One region of the Paraburkholderia phytofirmans OLGA172 genome, then DNA from elsewhere that is predicted to be linked to it. Evidence: predicted binding sites of a transcription regulator. Region 1 holds the regulator's gene; the other holds the start of a gene.

Region 1 (7,075 bases):
AGCGTGACGCGCCGAAAGGTCTGCCAGCCCGAAGCGCCGAGCACGTGCGCGGCTTCTTCTTCGTCGTTGCCTTGCGCCTGCATCAGCGGAATCAGTTCGCGCGCGACGAATGGGAACGTGACGAAGATCGTCGCCAGCACGATACCCGGCACCGCGAAGATGATCTGCACGTTATGGTCTTGCAGCCACGGGCCGAACCAGCCTTGCGCGCCGAACATCAGCACGTAGATCAAGCCGGAAATCACCGGCGAGACCGAGAACGGCAGATCGATCAACGTGGTCAGCAATGCCTTGCCGCGGAAGTCGAACTTGGCGATACACCATGACGCGGCGAGGCCGAATACGAGATTCAGCGGCACCGCGATGGCAGCTGTAATCACGGTAAGTTTGATGGCCGACAACGCATCCGGGTCGGCAAGCGATTCCAGATAGAAGCCGATCCCCTTGTTCAAGGCCTGATAGAACACGGCGACGAGCGGCACGACCAGGAACAGCGCGAGAAACAGCAACGCGACGCCGGTCAGAATCCAGCGCACGACGGGCGGCTCGGTGACCGGATCGGGCCGGCGCGCGACATTGAGCGGCGCGCGCGGCGCCAGGGCAACAGCAGCGGCATCCACACCATTCAGGGAGTTGCGGCTCATTGCACACCTCCGCCGACACCGATCGCCGCCACGCTGGCAACGGCAGGCGCCGGGCCTGCGCCGCCACGGCCCGTCCGGCGCTGCAGATACCACTGCAGCGTATTGATCAGCAACAGCATCAGGAACGACACCACCAGCATCACGACCGCGATGGCGGTGGCGCCGGCGTAATCGTATTGTTCGAGCTTGGTGATGATCAGCAGCGACGTGATTTCCGATTTCATCGGCACGTTACCGGCGATGAAAATCACCGAGCCGTACTCGCCGAGCGCCCGCGCGAAGGCCAGCGCGAAGCCTGTCAGCAAGGCTGGGAATACGGCCGGCAGCACCACGCGGCGAAACGTCAGCCAGCGCGACGCGCCAAGGCAGGCGGCCGCTTCTTCCTGCTCGCGCTCGAACTCTTCGAGCACCGGCTGCACGGTCCGCACGACAAACGGCAAGCCGATGAAGGTCAGCGCGATCAGCACACCGGCTGGCGTGAAGGCGATCTTGATGCCGAGCGGTTCGAGAAACTGCCCGATCCAGCCGTTGCCCGCATACACCGCCGCAAGCGAAATACCGGCCACGGACGTCGGCAGAGCAAACGGCAGATCGACCACCGCATCGACGATGCGCTTGAACGGGAACGTATAACGCACCAGCACCCACGCGACCAGAAAACCGAACACGGCGTTGATCAGCGCGCCGCCGAGGGCCGAGAAAAACGTCAGGCGATACGACGCGAGCACGCGCGGCGACGTGACCGCGCGCACGAACTGAGCCCAGTCGAGCGTCGCGGTCTTGAGAAAGGTCGCCGCAAGCGGAATCAGCACCACGAGGCTCAAATAAGCGACCGTGATGCCGAGTGTCAGGCCGAAACCGGGCAAGGCACTCGGTTTTCGGAAGGTCAGCGTCGTCATGCTCAGTACTCTTTCAGGGTTGATGCCGGTGGCTCTTTTTTCGGCCGCCTGGCTGGCCACAAGCGCGCCGGGCGGGCGCGCTTAATGGCGAGGTGTGACTCACATGTCTAACTTCAACGTCTAACTGCGACGTCTTACTGCGTATCTCGTCCCGCCGTGTGCCGCGCTGTGTGGCCGTTACTGCGGCGAGTAAATCGAATCGAACACGCCGCCGTCGGCAAAGTGCGTCTTCTGCGCGTTCGCCCAGCCGCCGAACGAATCGTCCACCGTGTACAGCTTCAGCTTCGGAAACTTCGAGGTCAGCTCGGCCGGCACCTTGTTCGAACGCGGGCGGTAGAAGTTCTTCGCTGCGATTTCCTGACCTTGCTCGCTGTACAGGAAGTTCAGATACGCTTCGGCCAGCTTGCGCGTGCCGTGCTTGTCGACGACCTTGTCCACCACCGCAACCGGCGGCTCGGCCAGAATGCTCACCGACGGCACGACGATTTCAAACTTGTCCGGACCGAATTCCTTCAGCGACAGGAACGCTTCGTTTTCCCACGCGATCAGCACGTCGCCGATTCCGCGTTGCACGAAGCTGGTGGTCGCGCCGCGCGCGCCCGAATCCAGCACGCCGGCATTCTTATAGAGCTTGCCGACGAATTCCCTGGCCTTCTGATCGTTGCCGCCCGGCTGATGTTCGGCATAGGCCCATGCGGCCAGGTAGTTCCAGCGCGCGCCACCCGATGTCTTCGGATTCGGCGTGACGATCGACACACCCGGCTTGATCAGATCGTCCCAATCCTTGAGGTGCTTCGGGTTGCCCTTGCGCACCAGAAACACGATCGTCGACGTGTACGGCGAGGCGTTGTCCGGCAAACGCTTTTGCCAGCCTTTGTCGAGCAAACCCTTGTTGGCCAGCGCGTCGATGTCGTAGGCAAGAGCCAGCGTCACGACGTCCGCCTGCAAACCGTCCAGCACCGAGCGTGCTTGCGCACCCGAGCCGCCGTGCGACTGCCTGAAGGTGACCGTCTCGCCCGTTTTGGCCTTCCATTCCTTGCCGAATGCCTGATTGACGTCCTGGTACAGCTCGCGTGTCGGGTCGTACGAGACGTTCAGCAGCGTCGTCTCGGCTGCATGCCCCTGTGTCGTGACGCCGAGCGCGGCGATCGTGCCGGCTGCGCCCAATGCGAGCGCCGCGATGAGTTGTCTGGTCCTGCCTGCCAGCCCCGTGCCTTGATGGTTCATGCCAACTTTCTCCGCGTTGTGGTCCGCTGAAACAGCGTGGTGTTGTTTTGCGTCGCGGTCACGTGCACATGAGCGCCAACTCGAAGGGCAGTCTATCGAAGCGCTTTCATCATTAATAATAATGTTTCTTCATTTTTTAATACGCAAAAGTGGTAATGACGGCCAGATAAGGCGTTGCAGCACGAAAATGGGTATTAAGACATCCATTTCCGACGCTGGAACGCCACCCCGGGCCGCGAACTTAAAGTAAAGCTTGAATTGCGCGGAATACTGTATAAAAATACAGTCACCTGTTCATACATACAGTAGCGCCATGACCAAACTCACCGCACGACAGCAGCAGGTTTTCGATCTGATCCGCCGGGCCATCGAACGCACCGGCTTTCCGCCCACCCGCGCGGAGATCGCCGCCGAGCTGGGGTTCAGTTCGGCCAACTCGGCAGAAGAACATTTGCGGGCGCTGGCTCGCAAGGGCGTGATCGAACTCGCGGCCGGCGCATCGCGCGGCATTCGTCTGCTGGCGGGGCCGGAAGATTCGCCGTACCAGTTCACGCTGCCGCACGCCAGCATCATGCAACTGTCGCTGCCGCTGATCGGCCGCGTTGCAGCGGGTAGCCCGATCCTTGCGCAGGAACATATCTCGCAGCACTACGCGTGCGACCCGGCGCTGTTCTCGAGCAAGCCGGACTATCTGCTGAAGGTACGTGGGCTGTCCATGCGCGACGCGGGCATCTTCGACGGCGACCTGCTCGCGGTGCAGAAGAAAAGCGAAGCCAAAGACGGCCAGATCATCATCGCGCGCTTGGGCGACGAGGTGACGGTCAAGCGCTTGAAGCGCCGGCCGAACGGTATCGAGCTGATCGCCGAGAACCCCGACTACGACAACATCTTCGTTGAAACCGGCAGTGCGGAGTTCGCGCTCGAGGGTATCGCCGTCGGGCTGATCCGCCCGGGTGAGTTCTAACCCCCGCTCGTGCTCCACCCCAAAGCTGCCCTAACGTTGAATCGCCTGGAGAGACTCATGGAACGCCTTGCCCGCCTGCTGCCTTTTCGCCAGTTCGGTCGTTTGCGCCATCTGCGCAAACTGGTGCCCTGCTCACTGATCGAGGCGTCCTCGGCGAGTACTCCATCGCTGTTCGACACGCCGGCCGGCGTATCGGGCTTGCCCTCCTCGCTGCCGGCTTTTGCTCGCGTGTCGTTGAATTCGGGGCTGAATACGGCTGAACCTGCGCGTCGCGCGCCGGTGCGCGTCTATCACGGGCCGTCACGGCTGATCATGGTCGGCACGGTAGACGCCGTGTGCCGCATGATCGATCGTTGCATCGCCGACGAGGCCAATGTGCACGGCGCGGTGTTCGAATCATAAGCGGCACTGCGGCTGCACTGCCCGTGCACTGCATTCCACTGCGGCTGTGCGGCTGTGCGGCGAGCGGCCAGCGGCATGCGGCGTGCGAAGCGCGGCCTAAGGTCTTTCGGCCGCCCGCGGCCTCTCGGATATGGCATCGTCTGGGATCGTTTTCGCGTGGCCGCGGTCCACGTTAGATCACACCTGATGGAGAATCCCACCCGATGGCAGTTTCAACTCGCACGAGACGCAGCGGCATCCGGCCGCTGATTGTCGCTTTGATTGCAATTGTGGTGATTGCCTTGTTGGGGTTCGGTTACGCGTCGCCCTACATGGCGCTGAATAACCTTAAACGCGCGGCGGATGCGCGTGATGTGCAAACCGTCAATGAATACGTCGACTTTCCCGCATTGCGCGAGAGCCTGAAGCAGCAGGTCACCGGTTTGTTAACACGTCGGCTCGACGCGCATGGCAGCGGCAATCCGTTCGCCACGATTGGCGCAATGATCGGCGCGGCATTGATTGGTCCGCTGGTCGACGCTTATGCGACTCCCGACGGCGTTGCGGCATTGCTGAACGGCATGCCGCCGCGCGGCAACCCGGGCGAACGGCCGCCTGTTCCGCCGGTCTCAGCGGCGCCCGCACCGGAACCCGCGCCCCCTGTTGCCGGCAATACGGCCAACGGCACAGCTAATAACGAGAACAACGCGACGCCACCGCAACCACCGCAAACCACTGCGGGCTATCGCAGCCTGAACGAATTCGTCGTTACCTATCAGCATGGCGCCGGTGACGCGCGTTACTCGGCGATCTTGCGGCGCGAAGGCTTGTTCACATGGAAGCTGGCCGCGGTCAATCTGAACGAGTGATCGTCTGGCAGGCGCTATCGACTTGAGCGAATCATAGTTTGACCGACGCGGTCGCCCTGATCGAACGACCGCTCGGCCCACGTGGCCCTTTCAGCCCAGTGCGCGCCCCACCACCGCTGTGCGTCAAGCCGCCGCTTGCTGCTGCTCCTGCGCGGACGAGCACGCCACCAGAATGCTGCACGAGACCCGATCCAGCAGCGGGGTATTCCCCGCACCCATCCACCATCGTGCCAGACCGGTGCGGCAACGATGGCCGACCACCACGAGGTCGACATGCAATTCGTTCGCCAGGTTGGCGATCTCATCGATCGGATGGCCAAACGCAAAATGCCCTTGCGCGGTCACGCCGCGTTCGGTGAGCCAGTCCACCCCTTCCTGCAGGATGTCGCGGGCCGTTTTTTCGAAGCTGCCACAGGCCACATCGGTCAGCAGGCCCGCACTTTGCGCAATGGTCGAGCGCATGTCGACCACTGACAATAAGTGCGTTTCCGCCTTCAGATCCAACGCGAGGTCGGCGCCGCAACGTAACGCTTTGCGGCCTTCGCGCGAGCCGTCGTAGCACAACAGGATTTTTTGGTAGCTCGCCATGATTTTTCTCCCATTCCGCGAGAAGTGCGGTCTGAATGAATCATGGTGCGCCGCAATTCAGGTTGCAAGGGATGGAAAACGCTAAGTGCGCCCTAAACAGGTACGTGTTGGATTCGATCCGCAGGCGCGCCATTTGGCGACATTGTGCTCGGCGAGGTGATGTGGGCGGCCAGCAAGTCGATGAATAGGGGCTGGGGCTCAAGGAAAGCCCAACGCCGTCAGGCCAAAAACCGAAACACACAAACCACTCCGCCCAACATTATTCCGCAAGGAAAGCCCAAGCTGATGCCGCGCGGCGATCCGCGCCACAATCGCCAGCCCAAGCCCGCTGCCCTCGCCCTGGGCTTCCTCCCCGCGATAAAACCGATCGAAAACCCGCTCGATTTCAGCCTCCGGTATCCCGGACCCGCTATCCACCACGTCAAACCCCACCCGCTCGCCAGAGCGCTTCAGAATCAGATCTACACGCCCGCCCCGCGGCGTATGCCGGATCGCGTTGTTGATCAGATTCCCCAGCAACACACTCATCCCATGCGGCTCAGCCAGTACCGTATAAGCATCGTAGTCCGCACGGGCGTCTTCACACTCGAGCCCGAGATCGATCTCCTTGGTCTCCGCGAGCAGCGAAAAATCCCCCACCGCCTGCTCGCCGATGCGGCGCAAACTCACCGACACCATCGACGTCACCGGATGTGCATCCTCACGCGCCAACGTCAACAACTGCTGCACCAGGTGAATGATCCGGTTGACCCGCCCCTCGACGCGCTCCAGCGTTTGCCCTTCGCCCTTTAACGAGCCGTCGCGGGAAGCCGCCTGCAGTTGCAGCTTCAGCGCGGCAAGCGGCGAGCGCAGCTCATGCGCGGCATCGGCGATAAACGTGCGCTGCGCCTGCGAAGCAACGTTCAGGCGTTGCAGCAGATCATTGAGCGCTCCCACCAGCGGCTTGATTTCGACCGGCACGGTGCCGTCAAGACGCAGCGGCTCCAGCGAATCGAGCGACCGGGTCGTCAGCGCGCGCGTCAGCCCGCCGATCGGCGCCAGCCCCTTTGCCACCACCAACAGCACCAGCACGATCGTCACCGGCACCAGCACACCGAGCGGCCACAACGTATGCAGCGCCAGTTGCAGCGCAAGGTCTTCGCGTACGGAGATCGGCTGCGCAACCTGGATATAACGGTCGCGCTGTTCCAACCCGAACGCGCGCCAATGATTCTCGCCGCGCTTGACCGTGCTGAAGCCCGCAGGCAAACGCGAGAATACCGGCGCCTGCATCGAGTGATAAATGAGCTCGCCAGACCGGTCCCAGATCTCGATCACGACCCGATCGTCGGCCAGATCGCCCAGGTCGGGATTGCGATGCTCGCCGTCGCTCGCACCGGCCAGGTTCGATGGCAAGGACAGCGCCACCGTGCGCAGCTCGTAGTCGAACAGTTCACTCGCTTCTTCGCGCGCGGTGTGAAAGATGCCGAAGCCCGCCACGCCCGAAGCCGCGGCCAGCCCGAA
Region 2 (7,075 bases), on a different replicon from region 1:
GAGCGCGATCCAGCCCGCGATCGCGAGGACGAACGCGATGTTGTGCTGCTGTGTCGCCGTACCGGCATTTTGCTTGTGCTTCAGGCGACGGAAGAAACGCGGGACCGAGTAAACCGTAGCTGCGATAGAGGCAAAGAAGAGGAAGGATTCCTGCTGCGACATGGTGAGCAGTGCGTGGGCGATGGTCTGAATCGTCATTTGGATTTGGTCAGTCGTTGATTTGTTGGTGTTGGCCATTGCCAATCACGTTCTTTCCAGCGCTGCTAACGAAGCGTTGCGCGAATTTCCCCGGAACAGGCTGGCATCTTGTGTTGGACTCGGAAAACGTTCGCCCGGAATCGCAACGAACAAACATAATTTTAATCAGTTAAAAAAGTGAGCACAATCAATATTAAAGCGTGCTCGGTGGCGATAGCGTTCAGCACTCCGGCGGACTGGACTGCGCGGTCTGAGCGGCAATTTCGGGAGGCTGGGAGAGCGCTGCCGCGGGAAAAATGGCGCGGGAGAGCGCCGTTTTCAAGAGAGCTTGGCAGCCACCGTGCTCGGGGCGATTGGCGGAGTCGCATAGGCCGAGTAGGGCTGTAGGCGGACATCCCTGGACAGCACGAAACTACTGCGTCGGTATCACGCGAATCTCGCTCGCAGGGATCGCGACGACGACGCCCCCTTTCGATGCCGCGACAGTCGCGTTTGTGCTCTCGGATTCGCGTTTGAGTTGCCTGCCGTCTGCCTCGCCTTGGGTGAACGACGGCCAGGGCAGAAAAGGTTCGCTGTAGTCCCTGCCAAACTCGACAGAGTGTGGGCAACGGTAGATAGCCTTGTCGCCGTCGAGCCGAACAAGGACTGCGGTTTCGCACTTGACAGAGGGACCGACGAACGAGGGATCGACGACGCCCGCTTGCTCCGGATGTCGGAAGAACAGCCAGTGATCCGCAACAGTGCCGCAAATATAGAGGCCCGCGATTACCGCCCAAATCGCCAGTCCGAAACGTAACGCGACGCCTTTCTGCGCAGATCTGTCGCGGGCCAGCCCGACGAGGCGTGCCCCGAACATGAGAACCGTAAGCAGGCCAAACACGAAGAAGGCGACGACGGACCAGTTGTACGCGTCGCCGGCGATGCCCCTCCTCGGGTCCGGCACCAGTTCAAACCCAAGGAGTAATCCCAGCGCTCCGACCATGCAAACAAGGAAGTGTGCCTGGGCAATGATGGCCGCTCGACCCTTGGCCAAAAGGCCACGCACGGCAAGAATCAGATTTGCATAGGCGGCGAAGAGAAAAACGGGGAGGAAGACCATGTTCAGAGTGCCGTTTCCGCAGCCTTATTTCGCTTGTACCGCGCATCGCCACGCTTCCCGACGTACATCGCGACAAAGGCCCCGATCAGCAACAGCGTACCCGACGTAAGCAGGTCGCTCGACGTCGCCTTGGTGTGCCAGCCATAAAAATGGGCCATGATCAGCTCCTGAGCGATAACCCAGGCAATGAACGTAGCGATCGCGCAGTTGCGACCGTATTTCGACGCGGCAATTTCAATTGGTTTTCTCGATTTCACTGTGGTTCCTTTCGTGTAGTTGCAGGAGGTATGTCTATGCCCTTACAGGCATACAGAAAATTGCTACTCGCGTTGCGACTTGGGCAAATATGCTCGGCGAATTAGCTCATCGCGTGAGCCGTATCGCTTTACAGCGTCGTGGACTGTCGAACGCGTGGCCCCGGTAAATCGCATGGCGTCAGCCTGTGTCATTCCGTCAACGAGTACGGCCCTCGCGGCATGGTTTGCGGGGCTATTCCGGTCGCCGCCGAGCAGTATTGTGAGCACGTCGAATTGCTCGCCTGTCATATGATTCATTTACCTACAAGAAGGCCGCCCGAACGGCCGGAAAGTGTCTCGAACCGGCGTTCCGCGTTACCGGCCTGCCGGCGACGTGTCACGCCAAGGACGCGATCTCAATTAGCCTTAGCGTGCCCCGTACTTCACTGCGAGTAGTGCGGTGATCACGAACATGGCTCCGAATTCCAAAAACGATCGCAGCCAACAGCACGCCTTTTATTAGGCAGACTCCAGAGAGTCAGAATCGAATCCGATCCGGCTTGATTCCGTCGGCCAGCAGGTTTGCCTCAACATGACTGATGATTTTGTTCCCGCGCCAGGCCTTAGAGAAACGAAAGCCAGTAACGCGCATGACCGGCGCAACAATGTGAGCTGCCGCGCGCATCAATTCGTAGTGAAGTCGCAGGATTATCAAGTTAGGGGTCTCCACATTTCGAGGTGGCTTTTTGTTTGTTCCGGGCATCAACGGACCTCGCATTCGGATCCGTGACCAGAGGCACCGCAACGCTCGCGGAGCAACGCGGCTTCAGCTTCATGGACCTCGACTGGCATCACTTTCGCGCCAGCATACTGAAGATATCTGGCACGATGCCGACCATTTGTGAAGCCAGCTACCGGGACCTTCTCGATTCGAGGTGTAGCGAATCCCAGGAGCCTACGGTGCGTCCTTGTCCGGATTGAAAATCCAACGACGGGCATTTCACAGGCGCCTTCCTTCGGGTCCAGGAACTGCCGGATACCTTCCCGTTTCGTTTCGGTCCATTCCGTAGGCCGACCAATTACCAGCTGGTCGCGTTCGAAGCAGCCCATCAGCCGCTTCACGTCGACCAGCACAACCGTGTAGCCAGCAGCGTGTTCATGGCTACGTTTGAATTCGACATACGCGTACGGCGTGTGGGTAACGCCGAGGTGAACCCGCCAGGTTTTTTTTTTCATGGAAGCCTAATTTCCGACTAGCAAACCGCTTTGCAACAGATCGTCAGGTCGTTTGTTAGCAAGATGCTATTGCGTCGAGGAACGATCCAGTTCTCATGCTGAGTGTTCCATGTGCCAAAGTGTCGCCCCGCGACCGCGCACGCCACGTCAATGGCAGCACGGTCCCCGTGCGCCTTGACCGTCAGGTCGCCGCTAGGCAGTGTGCTTACGTGGATTTCGCCGTTACAGCCGGGTACTTTGTAGATGCTCATGGCTATCTCCTCCTTTGCCTGGATGAATTACCGCCAAACAGTGATGCTTCGATTGACCGGTAGGAACTCGCTAAATCCGAGGTCCGTATCGATCTTTACATTGACACCAAGTACGGTGACTCCGACCACGGTTGCCAGTCGGCCACACTCGCTGCCAATCTGCACCGTAGAAGGTCGTATCGCATCGCCAACAGTGACGTCCTTGCAGGCCACCTGTTGTTGTTCCGTCGTCACTCTGCTTACCCTTGATTGAGATGTTTATCGTGACCACTGATTCGCCGCTCAGAAGCGTTGAACGGCCTAGTCGTTTCCATACGAGTGCGGTCGGCTTGACTCATTGGCTATGCAGTATTTTCACAAAGCGATCGGGCCATATAACCACGAGCGCATAGCGGACTATGAAGCACATCCCGACTGCGGCCGCCGCGAAAGCCGCCCAGCCAAGTCCTGCGGTCACGCGCAGCTGCATGGCAGCCACGGGCACCAGCCCGCCGCTCGTAGCCGCCTTCGGCGCGGTCACGACAGCGAGTCCGGAGAGCGCAGCGCTTGATGCCAGCGACAGAAACATCCCGCGGGCTGCTCGCTTTTGCGCGACCACCATCGGATTAGCCAAAGGTACGTCGAAGAGCATGCACGAGAGCGCAAGCCCTAGGAATCGATCGGCGAGATTTCGCATCACACGTGCCCTTTTCCTTATTTCCTGTCAGCTGCGCTTGGCAGTGGAAGCTTGCAGCATCAGGAGAGTCATGTACGGGCGCTGTTCGTCCGTCGTGGCTGTCAGCGTCCCGTCCCTAGCTTCCCAATGGATGCCACCAATGATTCCCGGCAAACCTGACGTAGAGTTAGGCGAACCCAATTTCTCGGTCAGGCTCTTCACGATCGGATCGAACGCATTGCCGGCGATCTCAACCGAGAAGCTCTTTAGAAAGCCATCTGAATTATCAAACGCAAACTGCTGCTCAGCGCTTGTGAAGTTCCCAATGGTGACCTGGGAGCGTACTCGCGCCCCTGCGGAATCCAGGCTGGTCCACGTGCAGAACGTGAGCGTCGTGCTTGGCGGGAGACCCGAGACCTGATCAAACGCGGCGTCGCCGTCTCCACGACAATACAAGGACGATCCGGAAGGTGAGGCTGTCTTAACCGCATCCTGCGTCATACCAGGGTGGACGCCAAGCAGTTCGATGTGATCGGGTTTGCCGCAGCCCGCGAGAGTGAGCGCTGCAGCGCAGGAAAGCGCTGCGAAGTAGATCTTTGAACGAATCGTCATACGTGCGTGCCCGTTTTATTTGTTGATTTTAATCATGCTTGGTACTGATTTAAGTTAGGTATGAATATACGCCTCCAAAGACGTATCTTCAAGAGAAATTGCCATCTGTGATCGGCCGGCTGGGCATTCGAAATCTGCGGATGGAAACGCCCCTCGCCCCTCAATATCGGCAATGTCAGCCCAAATCTTGATCGCATAGTGTTTGGCGCGAGTGGACGTCTGTACGAGGCACATCCCGGCTGCGGGCGGGAAATCGCCGACCGCGGCGGGTCGCATCAAAAGCCATAGGGAAAGCGCGCGCCGTCCTCATTGGCGCGCGCTTCTTTACGTCAGTAACAAGCCGATCAACATAAGCGCAGCTGCGAGCGTGAGGCTGCGTTGATACTCCTGTCGGATCGCACCGAATAGGCACGCCACCAGTCCAGCCGAGACAAAGAGACTCTGCAACATCGTTACCTCCTTTGATGGGTTCGTTGCAGAGAGGGATGTCAAACAGGCGTAGATAACCTGCGAGGCGGGTGCGCGTCGTGGCCCGCCGGCGGGCACGCCAGACGTGACGAATGGTCGATGTTTCGGCGCGGTTGTGGACGGGGAGTGCGCCGGTCGCCGAAAAGAGCATTATTCTGTATGGATATACAGGTGTTGACATGGGCGCTCTACCCGCTTCGCTCGACGCGATACACCCAGGCTTATGGCGAGCCTCACAACTCGGCCGTGCCAGCGGGCACACGGTCGATACGGGCTATGAGGCGCTCTCTGCCGAGCTTCCGGGCGGAGGGTGGCCCCAAGGGGCGCTTGCCGAGCCGCTGATCCAGCAGACTGGCATTGGTGAGCTTCGGCTGCTCGCGCCGGCGCTAGCCACCGTAGGCGGTCGCCCCCTCGCCTTCCTGCAGCCGCCGCAACTGCTGAATGCTCTAGCGCTCCCGCACATAGGCGTTCCGGTCGACAAGGTCTTGCTGCTGCGCCCGAGGCTAAGTGCCGATGCGCTATGGTCGGCCGAGCAGATTCTGAAGGCCGGGAGCTGCGGCGCACTCATTTTCTGGCAGGAGGCGATCCGGGCGGACTCGTTGCGGCGCCTTCAACTCGCGGCACGCTCAGGCAGCGCGCTCTTTTTCGTGGTCAGGCCGCTGATCCGGGCCACAGATCCGTCGCCGGCGGAGCTTCGGCTCACGGTCCGACCAAGGCCCGAGGGCGTCAGTGTGGAAGTGATCAAGCGCAAGGGGCCTTCAATGGCAGGCAACCTGCCCATCGAACTGCGCCCCTCGCCGCTTCTTCTCAGCCCGCACCGACGCACCGCACGCGTAATGCCTGACAAAGCAATGGAACTGGTCGGCGAACGTCGTTGAACTGGCGTCCGTGGTCGACGCCCGGGAGTGCCTGTGTCGCACGCAGCTATTGCTAAGCGCGGTTGGGAATGTCGAACTTCACGCCATCGTCCCACTCCACGGTCACAGGGGATCCGCAGACGTCGCACGTTGTTTCTTCCCCGTCGTGCGCTTCATCGGGGAGCCGCCGTTGACCGCTATGCCCGCACGCTTTGCAACGATACGTGTACAGAACATCGCTCCGATCGGTCATCGCACTTTCCTCCGCTGGCTATTGTCTATCGGGTCTTCAACTGCGCACGTACAGTCTCGACGTGTTTGGGCGGCACCGAGAACGTCGCGTGCTCGAGCTGCAAGAACTTCATCATTGCGACGATTCGGTGCCGGCCATCAGTCAGCGTGGCCTTGCCCTGCTCAACTCCCATGTATGGCGTGTAGCACCATCCTTCGCTGAGGTCGCGACGAACCCGGCTCCAGCGTGCGGGATTCAGGTGCAGGCGTTCGCTCGGCGGCATCGTGTCCAGAGCGCTCTGCAGGTCTATCGTGACGAGCTGGAAGTCCCTGCAGATCGGAGGTACACGGAACTCAATATCACGCGTTGGATAGTCGTGCTTGAGGCACGGCGGCAGATCCTCCATCGCTTCGAACCTGTACCACTCGTCGCCGAACGTTTCATTGCCGGCCGCGAACTTCATGTAAAAGTACATCGACACGCCTTCAGGCGCAGGCGGCAGCATTTTTGTTGGCATTCTCAGAATCCGTATGGTTGTTCTTGCCAGCGTTTCAGCACGCGGTAATCATGTTCCGGCAGCACGATCAGGCCGTCTTCGGCCGCAGAAACGATGCGTTCAAGCGCGCCGGCTTTCACCAGGTTGCCGTGAAGGCCATAGAAATACCAGCTGAACGGCACGCCGATACGCTCATCGAACTTGTTCAACCGGCCAAACAGCGCATAGTCGTCCATGTTGCGGATCTTTTCGACGGCCGCGACCTTTCGGTTGTGGCCCCACTGCGGGATGAAGTACAGATGACGCGGCTGGCTTTTGTCGGCCTGGTAACCCTGTGAATCCTGTGGCTCAAACACCCATCGCCGGCAGATCCGTTCGCCGCTGCTGCCCGCGCTGGACTCAGACCAGTCGTCAAAAAACCGTTGCGATTTGTTCGGATATTTGTCGAACCCCGGATGAAACTCGGCAAACGATTGGGTCCCGGATTCGCCTGTCTGCAGATTAGTGAATTTGAGACGACGAGCTGCTGCGACACGCCGCTCCTCATCGGCACACGCCGCGGCCACGCGAAGGAATATCTGCATGTCGATGGCATCATAAAGACGGTATCGCTCTGCGCCCAACGGCCGAGGCTCGATCGGATCCCCGAGATAGTCGTGATACACGAGAAGATCGTTCGGAGTCTGCGGCCGCCGCCAGTTGGCGGTTGTGAAGAGGTTTCTGGTGATCGCCTCG

What was found. Region 1 encodes LexA, which represses DNA repair genes until DNA is damaged. Its sites were predicted from a motif close to ACTGTATNNNNATACAGT; they were not measured.
Positions count from the first base shown of each region.
Region 2: a site for LexA is predicted at 4,910-4,927, ahead of imuA (translesion DNA synthesis-associated protein ImuA). Genes of this name have one in related genera too.

Region 1 covers NZ_CP014578.1:2,169,273-2,176,347, reverse strand. Annotated here, with positions in the region: gene cysW (sulfate ABC transporter permease subunit CysW) at 1-644, opposite strand, end outside; gene cysT (sulfate ABC transporter permease subunit CysT) at 641-1,543, opposite strand; gene AYM40_RS09305 (sulfate ABC transporter substrate-binding protein) at 1,721-2,770, opposite strand; gene lexA (transcriptional repressor LexA) at 3,084-3,734, shown strand; gene AYM40_RS09295 (hypothetical protein) at 3,792-4,136, shown strand; gene AYM40_RS09290 (DUF2939 domain-containing protein) at 4,340-4,984, shown strand; gene AYM40_RS09285 (universal stress protein) at 5,108-5,572, opposite strand; gene AYM40_RS09280 (ATP-binding protein) at 5,771-7,075, opposite strand, start outside.
Region 2 covers NZ_CP014581.1:89,597-96,671, forward strand. Annotated here, with positions in the region: gene AYM40_RS37450 (hypothetical protein) at 1-237, opposite strand, end outside; gene AYM40_RS41710 (hypothetical protein) at 611-1,297, opposite strand; gene AYM40_RS37460 (hypothetical protein) at 1,300-1,554, opposite strand; gene AYM40_RS37475 (plasmid fertility inhibition factor family protein) at 2,296-2,769, opposite strand; gene AYM40_RS41715 (hypothetical protein) at 2,787-3,020, opposite strand; gene AYM40_RS37485 (hypothetical protein) at 3,355-3,699, opposite strand; gene AYM40_RS37490 (hypothetical protein) at 3,724-4,287, opposite strand; gene AYM40_RS43370 (hypothetical protein) at 4,612-4,737, opposite strand; gene imuA (translesion DNA synthesis-associated protein ImuA) at 4,935-5,633, shown strand; gene AYM40_RS37505 (hypothetical protein) at 5,891-6,361, opposite strand; gene AYM40_RS37510 (hypothetical protein) at 6,364-7,075, opposite strand, start outside.